Linked DNA regions of Cupriavidus metallidurans CH34. The protein of the gene in region 1 interacts with the protein of each later gene in a pairwise test. Links are inferred from orthologs where the notes say so. Each region holds a gene or a part of one and is shown in the gene's direction. Other genes may lie near its edges. The genes, in order: acpP and ybgC.

The links.
Region 2: the proteins of acpP (region 1) and ybgC interact in binary tests that used the Escherichia coli proteins (3 or more experiments, as listed by UniProt). The link is inferred for Cupriavidus metallidurans CH34 from one-to-one orthologs.

Annotation. Positions count from the first base shown.
Region 1 is NC_007973.1:2,628,632-2,644,353, reverse strand. What follows is about bases 5,389-8,116. They hold acpP (acyl carrier protein), read left to right. Parts: upstream 5,389-6,496; coding sequence 6,497-6,736; downstream 6,737-8,116. Other genes in these bases: fabF (beta-ketoacyl-ACP synthase II), read left to right, coding at 6,948-8,116; fabG (3-oxoacyl-ACP reductase FabG), read left to right, coding at 5,578-6,327; fabD (ACP S-malonyltransferase), read left to right, coding at 5,389-5,557. Outside these bases: RMET_RS12215 (SAM-dependent methyltransferase), read right to left, coding at 1-530; RMET_RS12210 (Maf-like protein), read right to left, coding at 534-1,133; RMET_RS12205 (DUF177 domain-containing protein), read left to right, coding at 1,300-1,917; rpmF (50S ribosomal protein L32), read left to right, coding at 2,038-2,217; phosphate acyltransferase PlsX, read left to right, coding at 2,410-3,489; RMET_RS12190 (beta-ketoacyl-ACP synthase III), read left to right, coding at 3,568-4,548; more of fabD, read left to right, coding at 4,622-5,388; more of fabF, read left to right, coding at 8,117-8,180; RNA polymerase sigma factor RpoE, read left to right, coding at 8,436-9,035; RMET_RS12160 (sigma-E factor negative regulatory protein), read left to right, coding at 9,172-9,828; RMET_RS12155 (MucB/RseB C-terminal domain-containing protein), read left to right, coding at 9,837-10,916; RMET_RS12150 (DegQ family serine endoprotease), read left to right, coding at 11,046-12,551; lepA (translation elongation factor 4), read left to right, coding at 12,799-14,592; lepB (signal peptidase I), read left to right, coding at 14,638-15,537; RMET_RS12135 (DUF4845 domain-containing protein), read left to right, coding at 15,591-15,722. UniProt on the Escherichia coli protein: Carrier of the growing fatty acid chain in fatty acid biosynthesis.
Region 2 is NC_007973.1:2,905,303-2,921,144, reverse strand. Bases 7,289-10,136 are described here. They hold ybgC (tol-pal system-associated acyl-CoA thioesterase), read left to right. Parts: upstream 7,289-8,434; coding sequence 8,435-8,839; downstream 8,840-10,136. Other genes in these bases: tolA (cell envelope integrity protein TolA), read left to right, coding at 10,005-10,136; tolR (protein TolR), read left to right, coding at 9,544-9,981; tolQ (protein TolQ), read left to right, coding at 8,836-9,519; glyA (serine hydroxymethyltransferase), read right to left, coding at 7,289-7,983. Outside these bases: RMET_RS13500 (riboflavin synthase), read right to left, coding at 1-38; bifunctional diaminohydroxyphosphoribosylaminopyrimidine deaminase/5-amino-6-(5-phosphoribosylamino)uracil reductase RibD, read right to left, coding at 66-1,187; RMET_RS13490 (GspH/FimT family protein), read right to left, coding at 1,232-1,756; RMET_RS13485 (type IV pilin protein), read right to left, coding at 1,758-2,234; RMET_RS13480 (pilus assembly protein), read right to left, coding at 2,231-4,045; RMET_RS13475 (pilus assembly protein), read right to left, coding at 4,045-4,605; RMET_RS13470 (PilW family protein), read right to left, coding at 4,599-5,459; RMET_RS13465 (hypothetical protein), read right to left, coding at 5,456-5,845; transcriptional regulator NrdR, read right to left, coding at 6,123-6,590; more of glyA, read right to left, coding at 6,736-7,288; more of tolA, read left to right, coding at 10,137-11,087; Tol-Pal system beta propeller repeat protein TolB, read left to right, coding at 11,302-12,642; peptidoglycan-associated lipoprotein Pal, read left to right, coding at 12,662-13,171; tol-pal system protein YbgF, read left to right, coding at 13,189-13,947; 7-cyano-7-deazaguanine synthase QueC, read left to right, coding at 14,138-14,821; RMET_RS13410 (YeeE/YedE family protein), read left to right, coding at 14,892-15,842.

The DNA of each region.
Region 1 (15,722 bases):
TGCGTCTGATGCGACTTGCGGGAGCGCTGTTCGAGTTCGCGCAGCTTCTGCGCGCGGACATCGGCGTCGACGGGCAGGTATCCGTTGAACGCGAAGCTCTGGCCGTTCAGACCCGAGCCCATCACGGCGAGCAGGATCGAGCTGGGCCCGACCAGCGGGCGCACGGTGATGCCGCGCGTATGCGCCAGTCGCACCAGGTCCGCGCCGGGGTCGGCCACGGCCGGTACGCCAGCCTCGGAGAGCAGCCCGCCATCGCGGCCCGCGGCAATCGGGTCAAGCAAGGCCGTCAGTGTGTCCGGGCGGGTATTGACGTTCAACTCGCGGATCTCGATCTGCTGGATCGGCTGCGCGAGCGGGGTCGTTTCGCTGAGCTTTTTCAGGAATGCACGTGCGGTCTTGGCGTTCTCGGCGACGAGGTAGTCGAGGCGCGCCGCGATCTGCTGGACGCCCGCTGGGATCACGTCCATCACGGGGTCGAATTCGTCGCGCTTGCCCAGTGTGTTGGGAATCAGGAACAGGTTACCGGCCATCGGTCAGGCTCCGAAGCATGGATAGCCGGCGTGACGCAGCATCCCGGTGAGTGCGATCAGCGGCAGGCCGATCAGCGCGGTCGGATCGTCGGATTCGACGCGCTCGAGCAGCATGATGCCCAGTCCTTCGACCTTGGCGCTGCCGGCACAGTCATAGGGCGTCTCGAGTCGCAGATAGGCGTCGAGTTCGGCATCGGAAAGGTTGCGGAAAGTGGCGTGTGTCTGGATATCGGCGATCTGGGCCTCGCCGGTGCGCCCATCAAGCAGGCACAGCGCGGAATGGAAAGTGACCGTTCTTCCGCGCATCAACTGGAGCTGGGCCAGCGCCTTGGCATGGGTGCCGGGTTTGCCAATCTGCTGGTCGTCGAGCGTGCAAACCTGGTCGGAGCCGATCACCAGGGCGCCGGCGTGAAGCGCGGCAATTGCTTCCGCCTTGAGGCGGGACAGGCGCAAGGCCGTGGCAGCGGGACGTTCGCCGGCCAGGGGAGTTTCGTCGATATCCGGCGTGGCAACCTCGAACGGGATGCGCAGGCGCGACAGCAATTCGCGCCGATAGGGGGAGCTCGACCCGAGAATCAAGGCAGGGCGGGTGTCGGAAGACATATTGTTAACAGAGAGCAGAGAGGCAGAAGCTGTGGTGGGCGGCGTACTGCTTGTATACTTTGACCGCTTCGGGTTTTTCAACGTATAATCGCGCGTTTAGCTGCACAGGCACGCACGTCGCCGGGATTTGTGTGGCAGACAAGGCATTTTGAGCGATTCAGCCCGTATGAGTCAGCCAACCCAGCCCGTGGCGTCCGCCGGGGCATTCGATCTGCGCGAAACCGATCTCTTCGCCTTCTGCCGTAAGGGCAGCAATGCGACGGGGGATGTGGCCACGCGCGATTTGCCGCGCATCTTAGCCGAGACGGCCGCCGATGCGCCAGCTTCGGCGCCGGACGAGACATTCCACTATACGGTGGCAGGTTCCGTCCGCGATGAGGCGGTGGAGCCCGGCACGCCGGTCGTGCAGCGACTGTTTCTCGATGTGGCGGTCAATGGACGTGTCTGGCTGGATTGCCAGCGGTGTCTCGGGGTGTACGCCGAGCCGATCGCCACGGAAATGTGCTTTGAAGTGGTGGTCAGTGAAGCGGCCGCCGAAGCGGCGCCAATGGATGACGACGAAACCGATGTCATTGTCGGTTCGAAGAAATTCTCGGTGCTGGAACTGATTGAAGACGAGGTGCTGCTGGCATTGCCGACAGCGCCGAAGCACGCGGTCTGTCCGTCGGTGCACGAGTCGCTCGTGACCGGCGCGGACGGCGAGGTGGAGCCAGAGGCGCCACCTGAGGAAGAAAAGCGGCCGTCGCCCTTCGCGGCGCTGGCCAGCCTGAAGACGAAGCATTGACGCCGCAGACGCGGCACGGCAAGCGTCTTTTCGGTAGCAGTTGAAGCATCCGGCCGGGCCCCGGCTACGCCTTGCGCAGGATGCGTGTGTTAATATCGCAAAATTCTCGAAGGAGTCATCATGGCTGTTCAACAGAACAAGAAGTCGCCGTCCAAGCGCGGCATGCATCGTTCGCACGACCATCTGTCGGTCGCGCCGCTGGCTGTCGAGCCGACCACCGGCGAAACCCACCTGCGTCACCACGTGAGCCCGAACGGCTACTATCGTGGTCGCAAGGTCATCAAGACCAAGAACGACTGACCAAGTCGTCTGGCGTGACCAAGTGTCCCGCTCGCGCACGTTGTCAGGTGTAAAACAGGAAAGCGGCAAGCTCGTTGCCGCTTTTTTGTTGGGCGCTCGGCTCCCGCACCGCAACGTATTCGCGCGTCCGGCTGATTGCGTCCCCGCAGCCCCAGGCGACGGGTGCCGGCGCGCTTTCCGTATCAGGAAATAATGACGATCAAGCTCGCTATCGACTGCATGGGCGGCGATCACGGCGTATCCGTGACGGTGCCGGCGGCGATCAGTTTTCTTTCCAGTCACGACGACGCCGAGATGATCCTGGTCGGCTTGCCCGACGCCATCGGCGCGCAGCTCAAGAAGCTGCATGCAACGGATCATCCGCGTGTGACCGTCGTGCCGGCAACCGAGGTCATCACCATGGATGACCCGGTGGAAGTGGCGCTGCGCAAGAAGAAGGATTCTTCGATGCGCGTGGCCGCCACGCAGGTCAAGGAAGGCAAGGCCGATGCCTGCATCTCCGCCGGCAACACCGGCGCGCTGATGGCGGTGTCGCGCTATGTGCTCAAAACGCTCGAAGGTATCGAGCGCCCGGCTATTGCCACCACGATTCCAAATGAACAAGGCTGGGGCACCACGGTGCTCGACCTCGGCGCGAATGCCGACTGCGAGCCCGGACACCTGCTGCAGTTCGCGCGTATGGCCGATGCCATGGTGTCGGTGGTGGATCACAAGGAGCACCCGACCGTCGGGCTGCTCAATATCGGCGAGGAAGTGATCAAGGGCAACGAGGTGGTCAAGGCCGCCGGCGAGTTGCTGCGTGCTTCCGAGCTAAACTTCTACGGCAACGTGGAAGGCAATGACATCTTCAAGGGTACGACCGATATCGTCGTTTGTGACGGTTTCGTTGGCAATGTGGCGCTCAAGAGCACAGAGGGCCTCGCGAAGATGATCGGCAGTATGATCAAGGAAGAATTCACGCGGTCGTGGTTCACGAAGCTGCTGGCGGTGGTGGCAATGCCGGTGCTGTCGCGCCTGGCGCGACGGCTCGATCCGGCCCGCTATAACGGCGCTTCCCTGCTGGGCCTGCGTGGGCTCGTGATCAAGAGCCACGGCTCGGCCGATGCCCATTCTTTTGAGTGGGCCATCAAACGCGGGTATGATGCCGCCAGAAATGGCGTCATCGAACGCATAGCAAGGGCATTCGCTCACAAGTCAGGTGCCGGTGGCGCCGCGACGGGCAGCCCGGAGACAGACGCACCGAACCCACATCCCGATTCTCGCGCCGCCTGAGGCCGCTTGCCCGCTGCGGCGGGCAGCCTGCGCGACCGCGCACAGGGCGACCCGGTGAGCATCACGATCCGACACGACATGACCAAGTACGCAAAAATCATCGGTACAGGGAGCTATCTGCCTCCTCGGCGCGTCACGAACGCCGACCTGGCGGCTCAGCTCGCCGAGAAGGGCATCGAGACCAGCGACGAGTGGATCGTCTCGCGCAGCGGCATCTCGGCGCGTTACTGGGCCGAGCCCGACGTCACGTCGAGCGACCTGGCCGTCAAGGCGGCCGAACGGGCGATCGAGGCGGCCGGTATCGACCGTCAGGACATCGACCTGATCATCGTCGCCACGTCCACGCCCGACTACGTTTTCCCGAGCGCCGCTTGCCTCGTGCAGCAGAAGCTCGGCATCACCAACCAATGCGCGGCATTCGACCTGCAGGCCGTCTGCTCCGGCTTTGTCTATGCGCTGGCCACGGCGGACAAGTTCATCCGCAGCGGCTCGCACAAGAATGTGCTCGTGATCGGCTCCGAGGTGTTTTCGCGCATTCTGGACTTCAACGATCGCACCACCTGCGTGCTATTTGGCGATGGCGCCGGTGCGGTGGTCCTGACCGCGTCCGATGAGCCGGGCATCCTGTCCACGGCCATGCATTCGGACGGAAGCCACGTGGGCATCCTTTGCGTGCCGGGCAATGTGTCCGGTGGCGCGATCACCGGCAATGCGTTCCTGCATATGGACGGACAAGCTGTGTTCAAGCTGGCTGTGACCGTGCTCGACAAGGTCGCGCGCGAAGCCATCACGGCGGCCGAGATGCAGGCCGACGAGATCGATTGGCTGATCCCGCACCAGGCCAACATTCGCATCATGCAGGGCACGGCCAAGAAGCTCGGCCTGCCGAGCGAGCGCATGATTGCCACCGTGCATGAACACGGCAATACCTCCGCCGCTTCGATTCCGCTGGCGCTCGACGTCGCGGTACGCGATGGCCGCATCAAGCCCGGGCAGACCGTGCTGATGGAGGGTGTGGGCGGCGGCTTTACCTGGGGCGCGGTGCTGCTGCGCATGTAAGATGCGGCCGGCGCGCGGCGCGTAGAACGCGGTGCACCAGTTGACAAGATGAATTGCTAGGACTGGATTTCAGATGAAATTCGCATTTGTTTTCCCCGGACAGGGTTCGCAGTCGGTCGGCATGCTCAATGCCTTTGCCGATAACCCAGTGGTGCGTGCCACGCTTGAAGAAGCTTCGACGGCGCTGGGTCAGGACATCGGCAAGCTGATTGCGGAAGGTCCGGCCGAAGAGCTGAACCTGACGACCAACACGCAGCCCGTGATGCTGACGGCCGCAGTGGCCGTGTACCGCGCATGGCTCGACGCCGGTGGTCCGGCTCCGGCGCTGGTTGCAGGCCATAGCCTGGGCGAGTACTCGGCGCTGGTGGCCGCAGGGGTGATCCCGTTTGCCGAGGCGGTGCCGCTGGTTCGCTTCCGTGCCCAGGCGATGCAGGAAGCGGTGCCGGTGGGTGAGGGCGGCATGGCCGCGATCCTTGGCCTGTCGGACGATGACGTGCGCGCCGCGTGCGCCGAGGCTGCGGCGGCAGGCGCTGGCGTGGTCGAGGCTGTCAACTTCAATGCCCCGTCGCAGGTGGTGATCGCCGGCAACAAGGGCGCCGTGGAAAAGGCCTGCGAGATTGCCAAGGCGAAGGGCGCCAAGCGCGCGCTGCCGCTGCCGGTGTCCGCCCCGTTCCACTCGTCGCTGCTCAAGCCTGCCTCCGATCGCCTGCGCGAGCGCATGGCTGGCCTGTCGTTCTCGGCACCGGCCATTCCGCTGGTGAACAATGTCGACGTGGCAATCATCAGTGACCCGGCTCAGATCAAGGACGCGCTTGTTCGTCAGGCAGCCGCTCCGGTACGCTGGGTCGAGTGCGTGCAGAAGATTGCCGCCGAGGGCGTGACACACGTGATCGAGTGCGGTCCGGGTAAAGTGCTGGCCGGTATGACCAAGCGCATCGACGGCAACCTCGTTGGTGGTGCAATCTTTGATCCGGCGTCGCTGCAGGAAACGCTGGCGCTGCTGAAGTAAGACCAAGGAACAAACGCAACATGAGCAAGACTCTGGAGAATCAGGTCGCACTGGTGACCGGCGCATCGCGCGGGATCGGCCGTGCCATCGCGCTGGAGCTCGCACGGCAGGGCGCAACGGTGATCGGTACCGCCACGAGTGAGTCGGGCGCTGCTGGCATCAGCGAGTACCTGGCTGGCGAAGGCCTGAAGGGCGGCGGTGTGGTGCTGAACGTCAACGACGCGGCGCGCTGCGAGGCAGTGATCGACGAGATCATCAAGGCGAACGGCGGTCTGAACGTGTTGGTCAACAACGCCGGCATTACGCAGGATCAGTTGGCCATGCGCATGAAAGACGAGGATTGGAGCGCCGTCATCGACACGAACCTGACGGCCGTGTTCCGTCTGGCCCGTGCCGTACTGCGCCCGATGATGAAGGCTCGTGGCGGCCGCATCATCAACATCACCTCGGTGGTCGGCTCCACCGGTAACCCCGGTCAGATGAACTACGCTGCGGCGAAGGCTGGTGTCGAGGGCATGACGCGCGCGCTGGCCGCCGAAATCGGCAGCCGCAACGTCACCGTCAACTGCGTGGCCCCCGGATTCATCGATACCGACATGACCAAGGTACTGTCGGAAGAGCAGCATGCGGCGCTGAAGACCCGGATTCCTCTGGGTCGTCTTGGCCAGCCGGAAGACATCGCCAATGCGGTGGCGTTCCTGGCTGGTCCGCAGGCCGCCTACATCACGGGCACTACGCTGCACGTGAACGGCGGGATGTACATGAATTGATGGTTCCGCCCGGGATCGGTTTCGAGGGAGAAGCCGAAAGAAGCCGGGCGAAGCTGTTGTTTTTCAAACCAAACGGGCGTGATTCTTGCAAAGTTCGGCAGGCGGATTTTTTGTGGTCCAAACCTGCTAAAATGCGCCCACTTTTTGTCGAACTTCCCTGGAGGGTTACATGGACAATATCGAACAACGCGTCAAGAAAATCGTTGCTGAGCAGCTTGGCGTGGCCGAGGCAGACATCAAGAACGAATCGTCGTTCGTGAACGATCTCGGTGCGGACTCGCTGGACACGGTTGAACTCGTGATGGCGTTGGAAGATGAATTCGGCATGGAAATTCCCGATGAGGAAGCCGAAAAGATCACGACCGTGCAACAAGCTATTGACTACGCTACCGCGCACGTCAAGGCCTAAGCCGTCGTCTTCATATTCCGAGCCACAGAAGGCAGGTCGGCGGGGCCGTTACGGTCCTGTCACGCTGTTTTCTGTGGCTTTCGTCTGTTCGACGAAGCAGAATCGGAATGATCTCAGCCGCTTCCTCTCGCAAGGAATCACTTCCTATCGGCAGGAGCAGCGAGATCCTGAATCAATCCAATTCCGCTTCACGTACTCGTAGGAAAAAATAGTGAGCCGTCGTCGCGTCGTCGTCACTGGGCTTGGCCTTGTGTCTCCCGTCGGAAACACGGTTGCCGAAGGCTGGGCCAATCTGGTTGCCGGCAAGTCCGGCATCGCCACCATCACCAAGTTCGATCACTCTCCCTTTGCTGTGCACTTTGCGGGCGAAGTGAAGGGCTTCAATGCCGAGGATTACATCCCGGCCAAGGAAGCCCGGAACATGGATACCTTCATCCATTTCGGCATCGCCGCCGGTTCGCAGGCGCTCAAGGACAGCGGCCTGGAAGTGACCGAGGCCAACGCCGAGCGCATCGGTGTGCTGGTGGGCTCGGGTATTGGCGGGCTGCCGATGATCGAAGATACGCAGATGACGCTGGCCGAACGCGGCCCGCGCCGGATCTCGCCGTTCTTCGTGCCAGGTTCGATCATCAACATGATCTCCGGCCACCTGTCGATTATCCACGGCCTCAAGGGCCCGAACCTGGCTGCGGTGACGGCCTGCACGACCGGGCTGCACAGCATCGGCCTGGCGGCGCGTCTGATTCAGGCGGGCGACTGCGATGCGATGCTGGCTGGCGGAGCGGAGTCGACGGTGTCGCCGCTCGGCATCGGCGGTTTTGCGGCAGCACGCGCGCTTTCCACTCGCAACGATGACCCTGCTGCGGCGTCGCGTCCGTGGGACAAGGACCGCGATGGCTTCGTGCTGGGCGAGGGTGCCGGCGTGATGATGCTCGAGGAGTATGAGTCGGCCAAGGCGCGCGGCGCGCGAATCTATGCTGAACTCATCGGCTTCGGCATGAGCGGTGACGCGTTCCACATGACGGCGCCGAACACCGACGGTCCGCGCCGCTGCATGGTCGCTGCGATCAAGGATGCCGGAATCAATCCGGACGAAGTGCAGTACCTCAACGCGCATGGCACCTCGACGCCGCTGGGTGACAAGAATGAGACCGATGCCGTCAAGCTGGCATTCGGTGATCACGCCTACAAGATGGTGGTCAACTCGACGAAGTCGATGACCGGTCACTTGCTGGGTGGCGCTGGGGGCCTGGAGTCGGTGTTCACGGTTCTGGCGATTCACAATCAGATCTCGCCGCCGACCATCAACATCTTCAATCAAGATCCCGAGTGTGATCTCGATTACGTCGCCAATACGGCACGTGACATGAAGATTGATGTCGCCGTGAAGAACAACTTCGGCTTCGGCGGTACCAACGGTACGCTTGTCTTCCGCCGCGTCTGATATCGCGCGCGTTTCGCATGAAACGGGGCCGGCTGGTGACAGCGGCCCCCGTCCCATCCTGTACTCCCCGGCATTTCCCCGAATCCTTGGGTTGCACGCAGGTGCAACCGCGTTCGTGGCCAGGCGGAACCTTATTGCGCAGTTGTGGTCACAGAATGCGCTCCGCGACACCCGAAATCGCCTGGATCGTAGGTAAAATACAACGCTTGTCTTGACGACGAAACCAAGAGATACACTGCAGCAGGTGAACTATTCGTGAGTGAACGCGAAGCCGATCAGCTTCTAGTTGAACGCGTCCAGCAGGGCGACAAACGGGCCTTTGAGTTGCTGGTGACCAAATATCACCGCAAGATCATCCGCCTGATCTCCCGCCTTGTCCGAGACCCCGCCGAAGTGGAGGATGTGGCGCAAGATGCCTTTATCAAGGCATATCGCGCGCTGCCCCAGTTCCGGGGCGAATCCGCTTTCTACACGTGGCTGTACCGGATCGCCGTCAACACGGCCAAGAACTACCTGGCCACCCAGGGACGGCGGCCGGAAGCGTCCAGCGATATCGATGCCGAAGAGGCTGAAACTTTTGCGGACGGTGAGCAACTAAGGGATATCAATACGCCGGAGTCGATGCTCCACACGCGCCAGGTTGCCGATACGGTGAACCGCGCCATGGAGGCATTGCCGGAAGAATTACGCACCGCCATTACGCTGCGCGAGATCGAAGGCCTCAGCTATGAGGAGATCGCGGAGGCGATGGGGTGTCCGATCGGTACGGTGCGCTCGCGGATTTTCCGGGCGCGCGAAGCGATCGCCGAGAAGTTGCGCCCGCTGCTGGGAACGGCAGAGGGCAAGCGGTGGTAGGGGATGTCAGCAGGATGCTGGTGTCTCTCAGTTTGAATGTCGTGCAGCCAGCGTTGCAGCCTATTCCTGCATCGATAAACGACAAGCAGTAGTGACGGGATTTATCGGTGTTCGATGGAATTTCTTGGGGTTGGAAATGGGTCAGGCTCATAAGCAGTCGGTTCATGTAATGGAAGCCGCGGAGCAGATCTCCGCATTGATGGACGGCGAGCTGGCGCCGCACGACGTGGATGCCGCGCTCGGCCTTGCCAAAGACGACGCTGGTATGGCCGACTGGTCGATGTACCAGTTGATCGGCGATGCGATGCGTTCGGAAGAGTTGACGCACGCAGGGTCGACCGAAGCCTTCCTCTCCCGATTCTCCGCGCAGCTTGAAGCCGAGCCGCATGTGCTGGTGCCGGCTGTCGCGCAGGCTGGCCGTCATCGACTGCTGGTGCGTCCATCGTGGGTGCGCCGTGTGGTGCCGGGTACCGCGATTGCCGCCGCAGTGGCTGCTGTGAGCTGGGTCGTGGTGCCGCAGATGCGTGGGCCAGGCGGTGTGGGCGCTCCGGATGCTGTGGTTGCAAGCGTCGAGCAACCGGCCGGTGCGACGGTAAAGGCTGGCGTTGCTGCGCCGGCGGCCGCGGGTTCGATCATGGCGGTCTCCGCCGATAGTGCCCAGATGATTCGCGATCCCCGTCTCGATGAATACCTGCGTGCCCATCGCACGTCGGTCGCAACCGATGCCTTTGTGCCGACCATGCGTACGGTGGTGAATGGTGTCAACTTCTCTCAGGACAATTCGCAGGAATAATGCCGGACATGCATAAAGGACCGTCGCTCGCCAATGCAGCGGGCGTACACGGAAAGAAGGGCCTGCGGAGGTCCTTTTTTCTGGCCTTATGTCTGACCGCTGCCGCCGCGACTGCGCAGCCGTCTGACTCCACGCTGAACCGCCGTGACGCCACGGCGTGGCTGAACAAGATCCATCGTGCTGCCCAGCGGGAGAACTACGTTGGTACGTTGATTTATCAGCGCGGCAGCATCATCCATGCCTCGCGGATCCAGCATTACAGTGATCTCGTACACAACGAGTACGAACGACTGGAAACGTTGGACGGCAAACCGCGCGAGGTGCTGCGCCAGAATGATGTGGTTCACAGCCTGATTCCCGAGGCCAAGCTTGTGGTCGTGGAGAAGCAGGAGGCCAAGGACCGTTTCCCGGCGCTGCTGGCGACGAACAAGAGCGACGTGCTCGACCTGTACGACATGCACAAGCTGCCGGCCGAACGTGTCGCCGGCGTCGAGTGCGAGGTCTTCTCGCTGGACCCTCACGACACGGCACGTTACGCGGTGCGGTTGTGGGCCGACAGGAATTCGGGCCTGCTGATGCGCGCGCAGACGATCGGCGAAGGCGGCAAGGTACTCGAGCAGGTCGCATTCTCGCAGGTCGATATCGGCGTGCCTTCAGACAAGCAGCGCATCCTCAATGCGATCAAGGGCGCGAGCTCCTGGAGTCATTACGAGGTTACCTATCAGCCTGCCAGCATCGCCGACGAAGGCTGGTCGATCAACACGCCAATCAAGGGCTTTCAGAAGATCCGGGAAGTGCGCCGCCCACTGGGCGAGTTGCATGCCCCGACCTCGGCCAACAAGTCCGGGCAGGTCTTCGAAGTATTGCAGGTCGTCTACAGTGATGGCCTGACGGGGCTTTCGGTCTTCATCGAGCCCGTATCCGAGCAGCGTGCCCGCCGCGAGGGCGTGGCGTCGCTAGGTGCCACCCAGGTCGTGGTACGGCGCGTGGCCGATTTCTGGATTACCGTGGTCGGCGAAGTGCCTGCTTCTACGGTGAGGCAGTTTGCGGCCGGCGTGGAATACCGCCCGCCCAAAGCGGTACACTGACCGAAATTGGTCCGGCGGCGGTGGAGTGGCAGTCCCGCAACACCGCCAGGCAGTACGCTTTGCAGGCGTCCCCCGGCCTTATGCGCTGTGAAGCATCCGTTTCTCGCTGATCTCCCGGGAGTTTTGTCGATGATTTCCAGATCTCCAGCCCTGGCAAGGGTCGTGGTCATGGTGGCCATGCTCGTGTTCGGTCCGGCTGTTTCCGAATTGGGGCACGCTCAGGCGGCGGCCCAGAACTACAACCTGCCCGACTTTACCGACTTGGTCGAGAAGGTGAGCCCGGCGGTTGTGAATATCCGCACGACAGAGCGCGTGCGCTCGCGTGGCGGCAATTCCCCCGATGACGACGAAATGGCGGAGTTCTTCCGTCGCTTCTTCGGCGTGCCAATGCCCGGAACGCCGGGACAGCCGCGCCGTGGCCAGCCTCCGCAAGGACAGGGCCAAAGTCAGGGGCAGGGCGAAGAGATGAGCCGGGGCGTGGGTTCCGGTTTCATCATCAGCCAGGATGGCTACGTGATGACGAACGCCCACGTGGTGGCAGAGGCTGACACGATCTACGTGACGCTGCCTGACAAGCGCGAATTCAAGGCCAAGCTGATTGGTGCGGACAAGCGTACCGACGTGGCGCTGCTCAAGATCGATGCAACGGGTCTGCCACGCCTGCCACTCGGGGATTCGGACAAGGTCCGCACTGGCGAGTGGGTATTGGCCATTGGTTCGCCGTTCGGCCTGGACAGCAGCGTGACCGCCGGTATCGTATCGGCTAAGGCGCGCGACACCGGCGACTACCTGCCGCTTATCCAGACTGACGTGGCGGTGAACCCTGGTAATTCGGGTGGCCCGCTGATCAACCTGCGCGGCGAAGTCATCGGCATTAATTCGCAGATCTACAGCCGCAGCGGCGGTTATATGGGCATTTCGTTCGCGACCCCGATCGACGAAGCGATGCGTGTGACCGAGCAACTGAAGGCGACTGGCAAGGTGACGCGTGGGCGGATCGCCGTGGCGATCGGTGATGTGACCAAGGAAGTGGCGGACTCGCTGGGCCTTGGGCGCACTCGCGGCGCGCTGGTTGGTAGCGTCGAGCCGGGCGGTCCTGCCGAAAAGGCCGGTATCGAGGCGGGCGACATCATCCTGAAGTACAACGGCCGGGATATTGAGAAGGCTGCGGATCTGCCGCGGATGGTCGGTGACACCAAGCCGGGTACGCGCGTGCCGATGCAGGTGTGGCGCAAGGGGCAGACCCGCGAGGTAATGATCACGGTGGCGGAGCTTGAGCCCGACACCCCTCGCGCCACGCCGCGCCGCGGCGACAAGCGCGGCGGAGGTAACGAAGAGGCACCCGCGCCGAAGCCGAATGCACTGGGCCTGATCGTCAACGACATCCCCGAGGCGCGGATGCGCGAGCTCAAGCTGAAGTCAGGGGTGGAGGTCGACACGGTTGATGGTCCGGCCGCTCGCGCCGGGATCCGTCCGGGCGACATCATCCTGCGACTCGGTGATACCGACGTGACCAGTGCGAGGCAGTTCAACGATCTCGTCAAGGGACTGGACAAGAACAAGATGGCTGCCGTGTTCGTGCGCCGCGGCGATGCTACCCAGGTGCTGACGCTGCGTCCCAATCAGACGCGCTGACCAGGCCCTGGATCGAGCCTTCAAACAATCGCGCCGGACAAGTTCCGGCGCGATTGTTTCGTGGTGGGTGCGTCAAACGTCATTTTGGCGCACCGCGCCCCGCGTCGCCCGAGTTCAATTCGCGGACGGAAGTCCTTGAAAATCCGGTAAAATCGCGGATTGGCGCGAGCTCCGTGCGCCCCAACTTTTTTGCTCCCGCGCCCGACAGATCTACCCATGAGCGCGCCGGTGCTTCCCAGAACGTTAGATGGACCACATTCGTAATTTCTCGATCATTGCCCACATCGACCATGGTAAATCCACCTTGGCCGACCGGATCATTCAGCGCTGTGGCGGGCTGTCCGATCGCGAAATGGAAGCGCAGGTGCTCGATTCGATGGATATCGAGAAGGAGCGGGGCATCACGATCAAGGCCCAGACCGCCGCGCTGAGCTACAAGGCGCGCGACGGCCAGGTCTACAACCTGAATCTGATCGATACGCCGGGACACGTCGACTTCAGCTACGAAGTCAGCCGCTCCCTGTCCGCATGCGAAGGCGCGCTGCTAGTGGTTGACGCCTCGCAGGGCGTGGAAGCCCAGACCGTTGCCAATTGCTACACGGCCATCGAACTGGGCGTCGAAGTCGTGCCCGTGCTGAACAAGATCGATCTGCCGCAGGCCGACCCGGCCAATGCGATCCAGGAGATCGAGGACGTGATCGGCATCGACGCACAGGACGCTACACCGTGCTCGGCCAAGACTGGCCAGGGCGTGGAAGACGTGATCGAGGCGCTGATCGCCAAGGTTCCGCCCCCCAAGGGTGACGCCGCCGCGCCTCTACAGGCGCTGATCATCGATTCCTGGTTCGACAACTACGTTGGCGTGGTGATGCTGGTGCGCGTGGTCAACGGCACGCTTCGCCCCAAGGACAAAGTTCTGCTGATGGCCACCGGCGCCCAGCATCTGGTGGAGCAGGTCGGTGTGTTCTCGCCGAAGTCGATCCAGCGAGATGAGCTGACGGCGGGGCAGGTGGGTTTCGTGATTGCGGGCATCAAGGAGCTGAAGGCAGCCAAGGTTGGCGACACGATCACCACTATGACGCGCCGCGCCGAAGCGCCGCTGCCGGGCTTCAAGGAAGTCAAGCCGCAGGTGTTCGCGGGGCTGTACCCTGTGGAATCGAATCAGTACGAGGCCCTGCGCGAATCGCTCGAGAAGCTGCGTCTGAACGATGCATCGCTGCAGTTCGAGCCGGAAGTCTCGCAGGCACTCGGCTTTGGTTTCCGCTGCGGCTTCCTGGGTCTGTTGCACATGGAGATCGTGCAGGAGCGTCTGGAGCGTGAATTCGACATGGACCTGATCACGACCGCGCCGACCGTGGTCTATCAGGTTCAGCAGCGTGATGGCACGGTGTTGACCGTCGAGAACCCGGCCAAGATGCCAGATCCGAGCAAGATCGAAGCCATTCTCGAGCCGATCGTCACGGTCAACCTGTACATGCCGCAGGATTATGTCGGCTCGGTGATGACGCTGTGCACGCAGAAGCGGGGCGCGCAGATCAATATGAGCTATCACGGCAAGCAAGTGCAGCTCACGTACGAGATCCCGATGGCGGAAATCGTGATGGATTTCTTCGATCGCCTGAAGTCGGTATCGCGCGGCTACGCATCGATGGATTACGAGTTCAAGGAATACCGGCAGTCGGATGTGGTGAAGGTGGATATCTTGATCAACAGCGACAAGGTCGATGCCTTGTCCGTGATCGTGCACCGTTCAAACTCGCAGTATCGCGGTCGCGAGGTGGCGGCCAAGATGCGCGAGATCATCCCGCGTCAGATGTACGACGTGGCCATCCAGGCCGCCATCGGCTCGAATATCATCGCGCGCGAGAACGTGAAAGCGCTGCGCAAGAACGTGCTGGCCAAATGCTACGGCGGCGATATCAGCCGGAAGAAGAAGCTGCTGGAAAAGCAGAAAGCAGGCAAGAAGCGGATGAAGCAGGTGGGGACCGTCGAAATTCCGCAGGAGGCCTTCCTGGCGATCCTGCAGGTGGACGACAAGTAAGCGCACCCCAGCGACGACACAACATCGACATCACTTGAAGCCGTTATGAATTTTGCACTGATACTTTTTGTGCTGGTGGTCATCACAGGCATAGCCTGGGTCGCGGACAAGCTGGTGTTCGAGCGACAGCGCCGGAGCGTGGCGCAACTCGCGCTGGCCGAATTCGATGCGCGTCGTAATGACATGCAGTCGATGCAGGGCGGCGCAGACATCGATCGCTCGCGTGCGCGTCTGGCGGAAGAGAAGCTGCGCCAACCGTGGTGGCTGGAATATTCGGCGAGCTTTTTCCCGGTGATCCTGGCGGTGTTCGTGCTGCGCTCGTTCGTGGTGGAGCCGTTCAAGATTCCGTCGGGATCGATGATCCCCACGCTACTGATTGGCGACTTCATCCTGGTCAACAAGTACGACTACGGCATTCGTCTGCCGGTCGTGAACAAGAAGATCATCAGCCTCGGCGAGCCCCAGCGCGGCGATGTCATGGTGTTCCGCTATCCGCGGGACGAGTCGCTCGACTACATCAAGCGCGTGATCGGCGTGCCGGGCGATGTGGTGCAGTACGAAAACAAGAAGCTGACGATCAATGGCAAGCCGGCCGAATACAGCCCGCTGCCGGATTATCTCGACGAAGAACGTCTGGCGTACTCGAAGCATTTTGTCGAGCAGTTGCCGGGCGGACCCCAGCACGGCATCCTGAATGACAATGATCGCCCCGCCTTCGTGGCCGGTGCCGATCCCGATTTTCCGTTCCGCGATAACTGCACTTACAATCAGCAGGGCGTGACGTGTAAAGTGCCGGAAGGTCACTATTTTGTGATGGGTGACAACCGGGATAACAGCCTGGATTCCAGATACTGGGGGTTCGTGCCTGATCAGAATATCGTGGGCAAGGCGTTCCTGATCTGGATGAATCTGGGTAATTTCGGGCGCGTGGGATCGTTCAAGTAACGCTCGTACGGTTTCACGCGGCGCAAGACACTCAAAAAAGAGGGAAGCGCAACATGGGTCAAAAGCGGTTGGGTTCACAGGGGCGGGTTCGTTTCGATGTGATTCATCGGGCGCGCGGGTTCTCGCTGGGATCGTTGCTTGTCGTTTTCATCATTGTGGGGGCGGTCGCCGTACCGGCGTTGAAG
Region 2 (15,842 bases), 270 kb from region 1 along the record:
TCGATGCGGCCAACCGCCGCCACGATGCCAGTAAACATGCTTGCCTCTTCGATGTGTGTGTTCGTTCAGTGTTGGGTGTCGGCGCGGCGCGCGATCAGGCGCAAATCGTCGCCAATCTGGCGCACTTCGTGCCAGCGGAATTCGGTCGCGTCCTCAAGCTTCGACAGCGGCGGCAGGTTGAACATGCCCTGCGCGTCGCCAAGCAGCTTCGGCGCCAGGTAGACCAGCAGTTCGTCCGCGCAGCCTTCGCGGATCAGTGAGCCGTTGAGCTTGAAACCCGCTTCCACGTGGAGTTCGTTGATGCCTCGCCGCGCGAGTTCTTCCAGCATGCGGCGCAGTTCCACCTTGCCATGCGGATTGGGCAGTACCACGACTTCGACGCCACGTGCCTCGAGCGCGCGCTGGCGGGCCTTGTCTTCGATGGCACAGAAGACCAGCACGGGTTTGGCGAAGTCGCCGGTATCGCGGTTGAGGATCTGCGCGTCGAGCGGCACTTCAAGCCGTGAGTCGACAAGCACGCGCTGCGGCTGCCGCGGCGTCGGGATGGCACGCACGGTCAGTGCCGGATTGTCATCGCGGACGGTGCCGATACCGGTCAGGATGGCGCAGGCCCGGGCGCGCCAGGCGTGCCCGTCGTCGCGTGCGGGCTGGCCGGTGATCCACTGGCTCGTACCATCGTGCAGCGCAGTGCCGCCGTCGAGGGATGCAGCTACCTTGACGCGCACCCAGGGAAGTCCGCGCGTCATGCGCGAGATAAAGCCGATATTGAGATCCCGCGCTTCCTTTTCCAGCAGCCCGCAGCGGACGTCGATGCCCGCGTCGCGCAAGCGCTGCAGGCCACGGCCGGATACGGTGGGATTCGGATCTTCCATGGCAGCCACCACGCGCGCGATACCAGCGCGTACCAGCGCGTCGGCACATGGTGGCGTGCGGCCGAAGTGGCTGCACGGTTCCAGCGTGACGTAGGCGGTGGCGCCAGCGGGATCATGGCCGCGCGAGATCGCATCCTTCATGGCCTGGATCTCGGCATGATCCTGGCCGGCCGGTTGCGTGTAACCTTCCCCGATGACCACCCCGTCCTTCATCAGCACGCAGCCGACACGAGGGTTCGGCGTGGTGGTGAACATGCCACGCGCGGCGAGCGCGAGGGCCTGTTCCATGGCGGTGTAGTCAGCGGCGGAAAACATGGCGTGGGATTCTGGCCAAAGGGTTTGTCGGGAATCCGGTCCGGTCAGTCGCAATCGACATCGATGCCGGGCCGGCAGATCCGGATGCGCCCCTGGGCACCGAGCCGGACCTGTCGCTGCGCGCGGTGGCAGCGCAACTGGAACGTGGCGGCCAGAAAGCCGCCTTGCTCAGACCGTGAGTATCCCACAGGTGTCAAGCGCAGGCTTTGTGCGCCGGCAGGGCCCGCCGTGCTGCGGAGCGTGATCCGCAGGCACGGGTCGCTGGCTCTGACGACCGCGAGCGAAGGCTCCATGTCACTGTCCAACTGCCAGCCGCCATCCAGCGTGTGGGCGCCTGCCAGGGGGCCGATACGCACTTCAACGCGGCGACTGGCCGCGATTGTGCGTGCCAGCGCCAGTGACGCGGCCAGCCGGTCCGCGGCATGGGCCACCGTCTGCTCCGCAGTCAGGTTGCGAAGCACCGGCCACGCGGCGATGGCCAGGATCGCGCTGATGGCCAACGAGATCAGCAGTTCGGGCAAGGTGGCGCCGCGTTTGGCGTTTCGGGACGCGTGGCCTGTGGTTCGCATGTCAGCACTCCCAAGGCAACGGAATGGCGGCGGCGTCCGCCGTGGGCATGGAGAGCCACTCGCCATTGCTGCGCAGGACCAGCGTGCCACACGCTTTGTCCACATGCACTGGCGTGGCGCGTATCTCCACACAACGCGACAGATCGAGTCCGGCACAGCTTGTGGCAGTCAGCCAGTGGCGCGTGCGGGCTGGTGGGGGCGGTACGGGACGCGGCCACTGGCCGGCTGGTGTCGCCGCGCCCGGTGTGCTGGCGAACGAGGTGGTGAGCAGGGCGTGCCGCTCGAGTGCGAGCATCGCGGAAACCAGCTCGGCCCGTGCCTGTACGCGCCACGCGCGTTCCAGATGATGCCGCCATGCGGGCATCGCCAGCATCGACAGGATTGCGGCGATCAGCAGGGTCACCAGTAGTTCGGCAAGACTGAAGCCGGTTTGGCGGCCACTGATGCTTCTAGGGTGAGCGAGTTGAGCGAGGTTCATGGCTCGGTCCGGATCAGTTCGCGCCAGCCAAGGCGTCCGCGCCGGCGCCGATAGTGCGTGTTCTGCGCGAGATGCGCGGTGTTGCCGTCGACCTGCCAGATGCCGAGTTCGAATGTGTCGAAGGTCGAGCTGCCGGGCACGACCGGCCCGCCGTTCGAGGTTGGCGATGCCACGGCGATTGGTGTGCCGAACCGGTCATCGAACGGCACACCGGTTACGGCGCGCACGAGCGTGCCGTCCGGGGCCGTTTGCATGACCGACTCTCCGCTGGCCGCTTCGATCAGGTAGCTGCGAGTGCGCCCGTCGGGTGTTAGCGTGGTGAAGCTCAGATGCGCAGGGCCAACGTCGTCCAGCGTCGTGATCGATTCCCCAGGATGGGGGAGTGCAAGAGTCCAGCCATTCGCGCCGGTGTCCAATTGGGGCTGGCCCGTTCGGAAGATCACGCCATCGCCTGACACGCTGGCGTCGATCCGCGAGGGGGTGCCGCGCGGACCGCGCCCATCGGGAATTGCGGAAAGCTCGCCACCGCCCGCGTAGATGACGAGCGGTCCGCTGGACGGATGCATGACGATTGGTGCCTCGGCGGTGGCACTTCCGCGCTGACGATGCAGGCATCGTGCTGACTCCGCCTGCTGCGTCGCGCCAAGGTGATCGAGTCCGAATCGCCAAAGTCTGCCCGTGTCGTCGACGACGTAGGCGGCACGAGCGTGGCCACTTGCGTTGGCAAGTACGCTGGCTGCGAGCAGCCGGGTCCCGGTGGTGTCGGCACCGCATCCGGTCGAGGGCAGATATAGCCTTGGCACTGTGCCGGATGGGAGTCCATTCACGATGGGCCGGTCAAGCGGCAGCAAGGCAATCCCGGCAGGTGAGCTGGCTTCCGGCGCCGCGGTGACAATGGTCAGCGCGGCCCAGCGACGTGCGCCGTGTTCGATCCACATGAGTGCGCGTATCGGGCCCTGGCCTGTCAATGGCAACGTCTCGGAAGCAGGAATCTCCCAGAGCAGCCGGATCGGCGCTTCGCTTTCCGGTGACGAGACATCCAGGGCGAACACGGCGGCCGGCTGCCTGTCCGTCGACGGGATGCCGCACAACAACAGCGTCCGCCAGACTCCGGATGGATCCGCGTCGATGCTGTCCGGGCGCGGGCAAGGCGCCACGGGCATGGCGCCACCCGGTACGGTGAGGGCGGCGGAACCAGCTAGCGCGGCGCGCGGGAGGAATCCTGCAAGCTCCTTGCCGGTCACGGCATCGAAGCCATGCACGATGCCGTCGCGCGTACCGATCCAGACGGTGACCGGGCGGCTTGCGTGACGCAGGCGAAATTGGGCGTGTCCCGGTTGCATCGGCAGCCAGGCTGGGGCTGCCACAACGCGCACGCGGGCGCCGGCGCCGCTGGCCAATCGCGTGTCGCGCGGGCGAAGTGTGGCGTCCGTCCTGTCGCCTCGCAACCATGCAAGTCGCCTCGTGCCATTGCCACTGGGCTCGGGGGTGCGAAGTACTGCCTGGGCGTCGGCGTCAATGGTGTGCCAATGGAGTGGCACAAGGTGATCGCCACCGAGGTATAGCCTGCGCGAAGCGGTATCGCGCCAGTCGAGCTCGGCGCCCGCCTCCCATTTCGTGAGCACGGTGGAAGTGTGGATGCGCGCGGTGCGGAAGACGACTGCATGGAGCCGGCCGGTCCATGGAAAACTGCCTGCCGAGATGCGATAGCTGAGCGGAAGCTGACCGGTCGTGGAGCCATGGCTGGGGGCGGTCATGCTCAGCCAAAGTACCAGGATGACGATGCCGCCGAAGCATGTGCGATGGTGCATCACGGCTGGAACTCCGTCTGGAGCAGTGCTCGGACGCCGGTGTCGCGCCCAAAGCCCAACGCCGTGATGCGAAAGCGCGGCCAGGCGTCGGCTGTCAGGCCAGTTCGATCCTCAAGGGGTTCGATCACGTAACGAGGTGCCGTAGTCGCTCCGATGACATCGGCGGGCAGGATTGGCATGGTGATACCCGTGAACGTACCGGCATCGATGCCGAGATCTGCCGGCAAATTGCCCTCGAGCCAAGGCATCCATGCCGTCATGTCGCCATCGGCCATGCACAGTCCGCGTTGTGCTCCCGTCCCACACGTTCCGGGCGTTGGCCATGACGCCAGTCGCTCGCCGCCGACCTCCGCGATGGCGGCGATGAGATCCGCTTCCGCGTCGAGTAGCGCCACCTCGGCCGCGCGGAATGCAATCTCGCGGTCCAGCCACTGGCTCGTCATGCTTCGCCCGGCAAACAGCAGGTGCGCGGCGGCGGCGCCGATGCTAGCCATCATCAGCAGCAGGGTGGAGAGGAACGCCAGCAGCGCCGCACCGGAATGTGCGCGGAGGTTCAGCATAGGGCTTCCCGGCATCGAGACGGATTGCGTAGACGAACAGTCGTGGTGAGGGTTCGTTGTCTCGGCGCGCGACTGACAGTCGGGCGCTGTCCCTGGACGACGAGCGTGACCTGTACCGCTCGCACGTGATGCCAGGCGAGTTGTCGCTGTCGCGCCACGTCTTGAGCGTCAAGCAGAGCGGAGACGCGCTCACTCTCGCCTTGGCCATCGCCCTCATCGACCATGCCGAAACGCAATTGCATCGACTCGACGCCGCGCACAAGGGTGCCGGATGTGTAGGCGTGTGCCTGCGCGCGGTTGTCGCTGCGGCGCGGGTAACGGCACAGCAACTGGGGAACGCCGTCGCTACCCTTGCCGATATAGAAGACGTTGGTCGCGGCATGGTGTGCCGGCGGTGCGATGCCGTCGCCAACTGTTCTTGCGGGCAGCGCGTAGCCACTGCAGTCAGTCATCGTGCCGTCGGCCAGGCTTGGATCGGTTGCGCGACCGCTGCCGGAAAATCGCACGAGCAGTGCATCGCTGCCGCGGACGCCGCGTCGCCCACATTCCATCCCGTCGTCGATCGACGGCGCACCACAATCGTCACGGCCTTCAAGCGGCGCCTGTGGGGCGGGGTGTGCGGGCTCCAGTGCAACATGCGCGGGAATCCAGCCCGCATGCCGGATCGCATGGGCGATGATGGCCAATGCGCGCTGGCCGCGCTCTTCGATCTCGATCCCGTCTGCCACACTGGCATAGGCGTCGCGCATGACCTGCCACATGGTCAGCGCAGCGAGCATTGCAATCGCGCCAAGCGCGACACCGATCATCATGCCCACCAAGGTGAAGCCGTGATGCTGCGATCTTGCCCTCATGGCGCGACCCACAATGCCAGCCGGGTAGGCATGGTGGCGACTCCGGCTGCATCCGTCGGAGAACGGCTCTCGATGGTTGCGATCGCGAGGCGTTTGTCTGGCGCGCAACGCTCTTTCTGCTCGGCCAATCTGCAAAGTGGGATCGGGAGCGCGTCGCTGCCGGGTGGCTGCAATGCCATTGCACTTGCTTCGGCCAGTTCAGCGGCCCGCATCAGAGCGGTGGTCAGGCGTTCCTGTTCACCGGTCCAGCGCAGCGAGACCGTGCCGAGCATCCCCAGCGGTATCGCGCCCAGGCCGACGAAGGCCAGGCTCAGCAATGCTTCGAACAGGACGTGACCTCGGCACGAAGTCAATGAAGGGGAACAGGGGTGAAGGCGGGCAACCATGGCATATCGGTTCGATTGGAACGGAAGGCCACGATAACGGCGGGGATGGTGTCAGGACGTGTCTGGCTGTGGAGGATTGGTGTCAGTGTGTTTCCGAGTCGAGCCCGGAAACATCTGAGGGAGTGCCAGAGTCGCCAAGGGCGTGGCATCACGCAAGTTGGGCTTTAGAGGTCCGGGTTTGCGCACGCGCCATGAGGCGGACTTGCACGCGCGCTCGCTTGCCTGTCTCTAGCCAAGAGCGGCAAGTGGTGATCAGCCAGCTTTTTTGCGGTCCTTATTACCCCTTTCGTGGGGTAGATGACGAGAATTCGTCGAGCATTTCCCGGAATTCGGAAACGTCCTCGAAGCTGCGATACACGGAGGCAAAGCGGATATAGGCGATCTTGTCGAGCTTGCGAAGCTCACGCATGACCAGTTCGCCGACCTGGCTGCTCGGGATCTCCTTCTCGCCCAGAGCCAGCAGTTTTTCTTCGATGCGAGTGATCGCTTCGTCGATGGCCTCGGCGGAAACTGGCCGCTTGCGCAGTGCCAGCCGCATCGAATCCTTGAGCTTGGCACGCGCGTAGTCCACGCGCGAGCCATTTTTCTTGACGATGGCGGGAAAGAACAGCTCGATCCGCTCGTAGGTGGTGAAGCGGCGGTCGCAGGCTTCACAGCGGCGTCGGCGGCGCACGGTATCGCCATCTTCCGAGACGCGGCTGTCAAGAACCTGAGTGCTGGAATGACCGCAGAAGGGGCATTTCATGCCTGACCACCTGAAAGTAAGAGCCTGACCGCATTTTGCATCTTCGATTTCTGTTGCGGTCGTGCTGGTTGTTGAAACGGCGCTGCCACCTCAGAGGTGGCAGCGCCGTTCGTGTGCGCTAACTATAACGCGATCGACTGGCGAATCAGCCGTAGACCGGGAAGCGACGGGTCAGTGCGGCAACCTGTTCGCGCACGGCGGCGATGTTGGCCTCATCGTGCGGGTTGTCCAGCACGTCGGCGATCAGGTTGGCCACCTGGCGGGCTTCTTCTTCCTTGAAGCCGCGCGTGGTCATGGCCGGCGAGCCCAGGCGGATGCCCGAGGTGACGAACGGCTTTTCCGGATCGTTCGGGATCGCGTTCTTGTTCACCGTGATATGGGCGTCGCCGAGGATCTTCTCGGCTTCCTTGCCGGTGATCTTCTTGGCGCGCAGGTCCACCAGCATCACGTGGCTTTCCGTACGGCCCGATACGATGCGCAGACCGCGGGCGATCAGCGTTTCGGCCAGTGCGGCGGCGTTCTTGACCACCTGTTCCTGATACGCCTTGAAGTCCGGCTGCAGCGCTTCCTTGAAGGCCACGGCCTTGCCGGCAATCACGTGCATCAGCGGACCACCCTGGATGCCCGGGAAGATGGCCGAGTTGATGGCCTTCTCATGCTCGGCCTTCATCAGGATCACGCCACCGCGCGGGCCACGCAGGCTCTTGTGGGTGGTGGTGGTCACGAAGTCGGCGTGCGGCACCGGGTTCGGGTACACACCGGCGGCGATCAGGCCGGCATAGTGGGCCATGTCCACCATGAAGTAGGCACCAACAGCCTTGGCAACCTTGGCGATGCGTTCGAAGTCGATGCGCAGCGCGAAAGCCGATGCGCCGGCGATGATCAGCTTCGGCTTCTTCTCGTGGGCCAGCTTTTCAAGCGCGTCGTAGTCGATGTCTTCCTGCGCGTTCAGGCCGTAGCTGACCACGTTGAACCACTTGCCGCTCATGTTCAGCGCCATGCCGTGGGTCAGGTGACCGCCTTCGGCCAGGCTCATGCCCATGATCGTGTCGCCCGGCTTGAGCATGGCGAAGAACACGCCCTGGTTGGCCTGCGAGCCCGAGTTCGGCTGCACGTTGGCGGCTTCGGCGCCAAACAGTTGCTTCACGCGGTCGATGGCGAGCTGCTCCACCACGTCCACGTACTCGCAACCGCCGTAGTAGCGCTTGCCGGGATAGCCTTCGGCGTACTTGTTGGTGAGCTGCGAACCCTGGGCGGCCATCACGGCCGGCGAGGTGTAGTTCTCGGAAGCGATCAGTTCGATGTGGTCTTCCTGACGCTGGTTTTCCTTCTGGATCGCGGCAAAGACTTCGGGGTCGATCTGCTCGATCGTGAAGCGGCTACGTTCAAACATGGCGTGACTCGTCTGTTTAAAAGGGAGAGCGGATGGCACGGCCGGTACGAAAACCGGATGCCTGTCGACGCTACTCTGTATTGCGGGATTTTCGCGTATTAGGGCGCGCGGGGAAGGCACTGGCGTCCAGCACCGGGGGCGCGAAAACGCGACCAGCCGGTGCAGGGCGCACCCTGCTTCCCATTCGCTGCCCAGGCGAGCGGCAGGCGCATCGAATATCACGCCCAATGAACTTGCGCTTCCTCGTGGTAGTACCCACTGACTTCGCCAGTCGCGCAAGGTGGAATGGTTGCCGCAGAGTTTACGCGAGCAAGCGGCTTGCTGCAAGACGATGGCCGGCCCGGATGTGCGCCCGGCCCTGATCCGGCAAGGCCTGGCGAGGATTGGCTCGCAACTTGCTGTTGCAAAGTCACACACGGGTTTACCAGTGCACTCCGTTACAATGCCCGCCATGCCAAATTTCGTATGGCCGCTGCGCGTGTATTGGGAAGATACCGACGCAGGCGGCGTGGTGTTCTACGCCAACTACCTCAAATTCTTCGAACGGGCCAGGACCGAATGGCTGCGCTCGCTCGGCGTCGAACAGCAGAGCCTCGCGGATTCGTCCGGCGTGGTCTTCATCGTCCGCAGCACCACTGTGGAATACAATGCGCCCGCCCGGCTGGACGACCAGCTCGAGATCCGTACGCATATCGAACGCGTCGGACCGGCGTCGGTCCAATTTGCCCAGGAAGCCTGGCGTGGCGAGCTGATGCTGGCCGCCGGCCAAATTCGAGTCGGATGTGTCGATAAAAGCACGTTCCGGCCGACCCCGATTCCTGCCCCTGTTCTCGCCACTATCAAAAACGCTCGATGAATCCAGTGACCGTCACGCAAGACCTGTCGATCATTTCGCTGGTACTTCACGCCAGTCTGCTGGCACAGGCCGTCATGGCCCTGCTGCTGGTGATGTCCCTGTTCTCGTGGACCTACATTTTCCGCAAGCACCTGGCACTGCGCGCCGCGCGCACGCAGACCGAGGGCTTCGAGCGCGATTTCTGGGCAGGCGGCGACCTGCAGGCGCTCTATAACAGTGCGGTCAACAATCGTCACAACACCGGCGCCCTGGAACGGATCTTCGAATCGGGCATGGGCGAGTTCCTGAAGGCACGCGAACGCGGCAATGAGGCCGGCGCGCTGCTCGACGCCGCCCGTCGCGCGATGCGCGCCGCGTACCAGCGTGAAATGGACGTGCTCGAATCCCACCTGCCGTTCCTGGCGTCGGTCGGTTCGGTCAGCCCTTATATCGGCTTGTTCGGCACGGTCTGGGGGATCATGAACGCATTCCGCGGCCTGTCGAATGTGCAGCAAGCGACTCTCGCGTCAGTGGCGCCCGGTATCGCCGAGGCACTCGTGGCCACCGCGATCGGCCTGTTTGCAGCTATCCCGGCCGTGATCGCCTACAACCGGTATGCCACGGAAATCGACCGTCTGGCCATCCGGTTCGAAAGCTTCATGGAAGAATTCCTGAACATCCTTCAGCGCCAGACGCGTTAAACCGAGAGCGGGGGAGCACCAGTCATGGCAGCCATTCAGCGCCGCGGCGGATCACGCCGTCGGGCCAGTGCGGAAATCAACGTCGTGCCGTATATCGACGTGATGCTCGTGCTGCTCGTTATCTTCATGGTGGCAGCACCAATCGTGAACCCGGCCGTGGTGGACCTGCCGTCAGTGGCCAATGCCACACCGCAGCAACAGACGCCGCCGATCATCGTCACCGTGCACGAGGACGGCGAGCTGACCGCGCGTGGCAAGGACAACGCCGGCAACGCGTTCGAGCGCAAGCTCGACAAGCGCGGCCTGATCGATTTCGTGCGCCAGCGTCAGAATGAAAATCCGGACCAGCCGGTGGTGATCGCCGCCGACCGCTCCGTCAAGTACGAAGCCGTGCTCGACGTGATGTCCGTGTTGAAGGCCGATGGCGTCAAGCGCGTCGGCCTGATGGTGAAGTCCAAGTAAGCGCCCCAACGTCGCAACTCAAAGTGGCCAGCCTTTCGTCCCGTCATCCGCATCAACGGCCCGCGCGCGCGGTGGAAGCCGCCGCCTATCCGTACCAGCCAGTCAAGGAACGCGGCACGCTTCGCTCGTTCCTGTTGGCGCTGGTGATGCATCTGCTGCTCGGCATCGTGCTGTACTACGGCGTGCACTGGCAGAGCAGCACGCCGGTGGGTGCCGAGGCGGAGCTTTGGGAAGAGGTGCCGGACGTCGCGCCTGCACCACCACCTCCGCCGCGCCCGGTGGAACTGCCGCGTCCCACGCCGCCTGAGCCTGCCGTGCGCAGCAAGGTCGAGGAAGCGGCCGATATCGCCCTGGAACGCCAGAAGCGCAAGCAGGCCGAAGAGGCCGCCGAGCGCGAAGCGGCGAAGCAGGAGGCCGCGCGCAAGGAGCAGGAGCGCAAGGACCAGGCGAAGAAGGAACAGGAAAAGAAAGACCAGGAAAAGAAGGAAGCCCAGCGCAAGGAAGACCTGCGTCAGCAGCAGATCGAGGCGCAGCGCAAGGAAGACGCGAAGAAGAAGGCCGACCAGGAACGCAAGGAAGCCGCGGACGCCAAGGCGAAGGCGGAGGCTGATCAGAAGGCGAAGGCCAAGGCTGACGCGGATGCCAAGGCGAAGGCCGATGCCGAGCAGAAAGCCAAGGCGAAGGCCGACGCCGATGCCAAGGCCAAGCGTGACGCCGCGGCCAATGCCCAGCGCAAGAGCGAACTGGCCCGCCTGCAGGCAATGGCCGGTGGCGGCGTTTCGTCCGGCGGTGGCGTCGGCAGCGCCGCGGGTTCGGGCGCCGGATCGGGAGGCAAGGCTTCGCCGGGCTACGCCGACCGCGTGCGTCGCCGTGTGAAGCCGAACATCATTTTTGGTGGCGATGTCGAGGGCAATCCCGCAGCCGTGGTGTCGGTCTCACTGGCGCCGGATGGTTCGCTGCTGTCGGCGCGACTGACCAGGTCGAGCGGTAATTCGGACTGGGACAACGCCGTGCTGCGTGCAGTGCAGCGCTCCGATCCGCTGCCGCGCGATGAGGACGGCAAGGCACCCGCAAACTTCACGATTACGTTCAAACCGAAGGATTGAGCGGGCGAACCGTGTCGATAACGCCATGTTTTGCAACATAATGCAACCTTCATCGTGGGCGTTAGGTCCCACCGCTACCATGAATGGTTGCCTGACGCGGCCGGCAGCGTGCAATACGTACGCTTGTGGGGCCATGCCAAGCCGCATGTCGCCCGTCTCGCCGTGTTTGCTGTGCCGCCGCAACGATGAAACCTGAAATCGACTGAGGAGCAGCATGCGAAAGCTTTGGGCCCCCAACTGGCTATCCCGACGCCAGAACGCCAATCCCACCCGCGACCAGAGTCGCCATGCCTTGATGGCGTGGCTGGCTGCGGCATTGATGTCGGCGGGCGCGGCGCACGCGCAACTGAACGTGGAGATCACCGGAGTCGGCTCGAACCAGTTCCCGGTAGCGACCGCCAACTTCCAGGGCGAGGCCCAGGCCCCGCAGAACCTGACCGCCATCATCCGCAGCGACCTGACGAACAGCGGACGCTTCCGCAACGTCGACCCCGCAGGTGCGACCGTGGCCGAATCGGCCCAGGTGGACCTGGGCAGCTGGAAGGCGAAGGGCGCCGACGCGTTCGTGGCCGGCAGCGTGACGCCGACCAGCAATGGCCAGTACGAGGTGCGTTTCCGCCTGTACGACACCGCCAAGGGGCAGAGCCTTGGCGGTCTGGCATTCACCGTCACGCAGGGCCAGCTCCGCGTGACCGCGCACAAGATCGCCGACTACATCTACGAGAAGCTGCTCGGCGAGCGCGGCGTGTTTGCGACGCGCCTGTCGTATGTGTCGAAGGTGGGCAATCGCTACCAGCTTCTGATCTCCGATTCGGATGGCCAGAACGCCCAGATCGCGCTGACCAGCACCGAACCGATCATCTCCCCCGCGTGGTCGCCCGATGGTCGCCGCGTGGCCTACGTCTCGTTCGAAGCCAAGAAGCCGGTGGTCTACGTGCATGACCTGGCAACGGGCAAGCGTGTTGTGGTGTCGAATCAGAAGGGCAACAACAGCGCGCCGTCCTGGTCGCCCGATGGCCAGCACCTGGCCGTGTCGCTCTCCCGCGACGGCAACACGCAGATCTACCAGGTCAACGCCGATGGCTCAGGCCTGCGTCGCCTGACCCGCAGCAGCGCCATCGATACGGAGCCGCAGTTCTCCCCGGATGGCCGTAGCATTTATTTCACCAGCGATCGCGGCGGCGCGCCGCAGATCTACCGTATGCCGGCGTCTGGCGAGGAATCCGGCGCAGCGCAGCGCGTGACCTTCAAGGGCAGCTACAACGTCAGCCCGCGTATATCGCCGGACGGCAAGTACCTGGCCTACATTTCGCGCAGCGGTGGCTTCAGGCTGCAACTACAGGACCTGTCGAACGGTGATGTGACGTCGCTCACCGATACGACCAACGATGAATCCCCGAGCTTCGCGGCCAACGGCAAGTACATTCTCTATGCCACCCGCGTGGGCGGCCGCTCCGTACTGGCGGCAGTCTCCACGGACGGACGCACCAAGCAGGTTCTGTCTCTCCAGTCCGGCGCTGTTCGAGAGCCGTCCTGGGGGCCTTTCATGCAGTAAAAAAGAGGAGTCTCTCGCCATGTCCCAAATGATGACCAAATCGCTCGCCATTGCCGCTCTGCTGGCTCTGGGCGCCTGCAGCTCGGGTGTGAAGCTCGACGACGCATCGAAGTCCGGCGCCGGCACCGGCGCGACCACCGACGCACGCAATGTGGCGCCGGTCGATGTTTCGCGTGACCCGCTGAACGACCCGAACGGCCCGCTGGCCAAGCGCAGCGTGTACTTCGATTTCGACAGCTACTCCGTGAAGCAGGACTACCAAGGCATGCTGCAAGCCCACTCGCAGTACCTGGGCAGCAACAAGAGCCGCAAGATCCTGATCCAGGGCAACACCGACGAGCGTGGCACCAGCGAGTACAACCTGGCACTGGGCCAGAAGCGTGCCGAAGCCGTGCGCCGTTCGCTGGCTGCGATGGGTGTGCCTGACTCGCAGATGGAAGCTGTGAGCCTGGGCAAGGAAAAGCCGAAGGCAACCGGTCACGATGATGCCTCGTGGGCCGAGAACCGTCGCGCCGATATCGTTTACTGATCCACGGATAATTCTTCATGAATGCTCGCGTTTCCACGCTGCTATGGCTTGCCGCTGTATCCGGCGGTGGCCTGCTGGCAGCCATTCCCGCGCACGCCGGCGTCTTTGACGACGACGAGGCGCGCCGTGCGGTGATCCAGATCCGGGACCAGTTCAACGGTTTCCAGGCCACGGCATCCCAGCGCATCGACCAGAACAGCCGGACCCTGCTCGACGCGCAGAACCAGCTCGAAGGTCTGCGCCAAGAGGTCGCCCGACTGCGCGGTCAGAATGAAGTGCTGCAAAACACGGTGGATACGCTGCAGAAGCAGCAGAAGGATTACTACGCTGACCTGGATGCGCGCCTGAAGAAATTCGAGCCGCAGCAGGTGACCGTGGAAGGGCGCGAGGGCATCGCCCAGCCGACCGAGAAGCCGGAGTACGACGCTGCGCTGAAGCAGTTCCAGTCGGGCGACTTCAAGGGCGCGGGCAATGCCTTCTCGGCGTTTGCGAAGAAGTATCCGCAAAGCCCGTACTTGCCGCTGGCGCAGTTCTGGCTCGGCAATTCGCTCTACGCGCAGCGCGACTACAAGGGGTCGACCTACGTGCTGGATACCATGGTGAAGAACTTCCCGACGCACCCGAAGGCGCCGGACGCCATGATCGCCATCGCCAACAACCAGTTCGAGTCTGGCCAGAAGGCCGCGGCCAAGAAGACACTGGAAGCCGTGGTGGCGAAATATCCGGGGACTGAAGGCGCCCAGGCCGCGAGCAACCGGCTGAAGACGCTGAAGTAACCGATACCGGTATGTAGTCCAGGAAAGGGTCCGCGCGAGCGGGCCTTTTTCTTTGGGCTGCCGCATATCAATCGCCGTGGGATTCAGGCCATCAGCCGCGCCTGATCCTGTTGATCCGGCCGCCGCGCTAAAATACGCGCTTCGCCCAATCCGGGCGTATTACAGCGCGCTTGTTCCGCGCGCAACCATCATGACCAAACGCGCCATCGTTCTGCTTTCCGGCGGCCTTGATTCCGCCACCGTCCTCGCCATGGCCAACGCGGCCGGCTTCGAAACCTATGCGCTGTCCATGCGCTATGGCCAGCGCCATTCGTCCGAGCTTGAAGCTGCCAAACGCGTGGCGGCCGAACTTGGCGCGAAGCGCCACGAAATCATCGACCTCGACCTGCGCCGTTTCGGTGGCTCAGCCCTGACCGATGACGCGCTCGACGTGCCCACCGACGGCGCCGCAGGCGGAATTCCGATCACTTACGTGCCGGCGCGCAATACGATCATGCTGTCGCTGGCGCTTGGCTGGGCCGAGGCAATCGGCGGACGCGACCTGTTTTTCGGCGCGAATGCCGTCGACTACTCCGGCTATCCGGACTGCCGGCCCGAATATGTCGCTGCCTATGAGACGCTGGCCAACCTGGCCACGAAGGCTGGCGTGGAAGGCGATCGCTTTCACGTGCATGCTCCGATCATCGACATGACCAAGGCCGAGATCATTCTCGCTGGCGTGAAGCTCGGCGTCGACTACGGCCTGACCGTCTCGTGCTACAAGGCCGATGACGATGGCCGCGCGTGCGGCGTGTGCGATTCGTGCCGGATTCGCCGGGCCGGCTTCGAGGCCGCCGGCGTGCCCGACCCGACCCGTTACCAGACCCCCAACTGATTAAAGAAGAGAGGGGTGCCGCCAGAGTGCCCCCTCCAGACAGAAATCCACGAGCCACCCCCGGTCCGACATGCCCGATATCGATATCCCAGCGCTTATGCGCACCGTGCTGCTGAGCACCTTCGTCCTGACCTTCCTGTTTGGCGCGATCCTGCAGCGCACGCATTTCTGCACGATGGGCGCCGTCTCGGACATCGTCAACATCGGTGACTGGAGCCGCATGCGTATGTGGATCATGGCCATTGGCGTGGCGATGATTGGCACTGGCGTGCTGGCTTGGGCTGGCCTGATCGACCCGACCAAGACGATCTACACCTCGGCCAGGCTCGGCTGGCTGTCTACGGCAGTGGGCGGCTTGATGTTCGGCTTCGGCATGGTGCTGGCGTCGGGCTGCGGCAGCAAGACGCTTGTGCGGATTGGCGCCGGCAACCTGAAGTCGCTGGTGGTGTTCGTCTTCCTGGGGCTCTCGGCCTATATGACGTTGCGCGGCCTGTTCGGCGTGGTGCGCGTGAGTACCGTCGATACCGTGGCTGTCACACTGCCGGCGACGCAGGATCTGCCGTCGCTCATCGCGCACGGCACCGGCCTGGCGCGCGGCACGCTGCAACTGGCACTGGGTGTGGTGATCGGCGCCGTGCTGGTTATCTGGGCGCTGCTCGGCAATGGCTTTCGCACGTTCGACAACCTGCTGGGCGGGCTGGCGGTTGGGTTGATCATCGTCGGCATGTGGTACGTATCGGGCCATATCGGCTATGTGTCCGAGGACCCGAACACGCTCGAGGAGCTGTTCGTGGCCAGCAACAGCGGTCGCATGGAAAGCTTGAGCTTCGTGGCGCCGTATGCGTACACCCTCGACTGGCTGATGATGTTCAGCGACAAGAGCAAGGTGCTGACGATCGGCATTGTCAGCGTGTTTGGCGTAATCGCTGGCGCGGCAGCCTATGCGTTGGTCTCGCGCACGTTCCGTTGGGAGGGATTCGGCAATGCCGAGGATGTGGCCAACCATATGGTCGGGGGTATC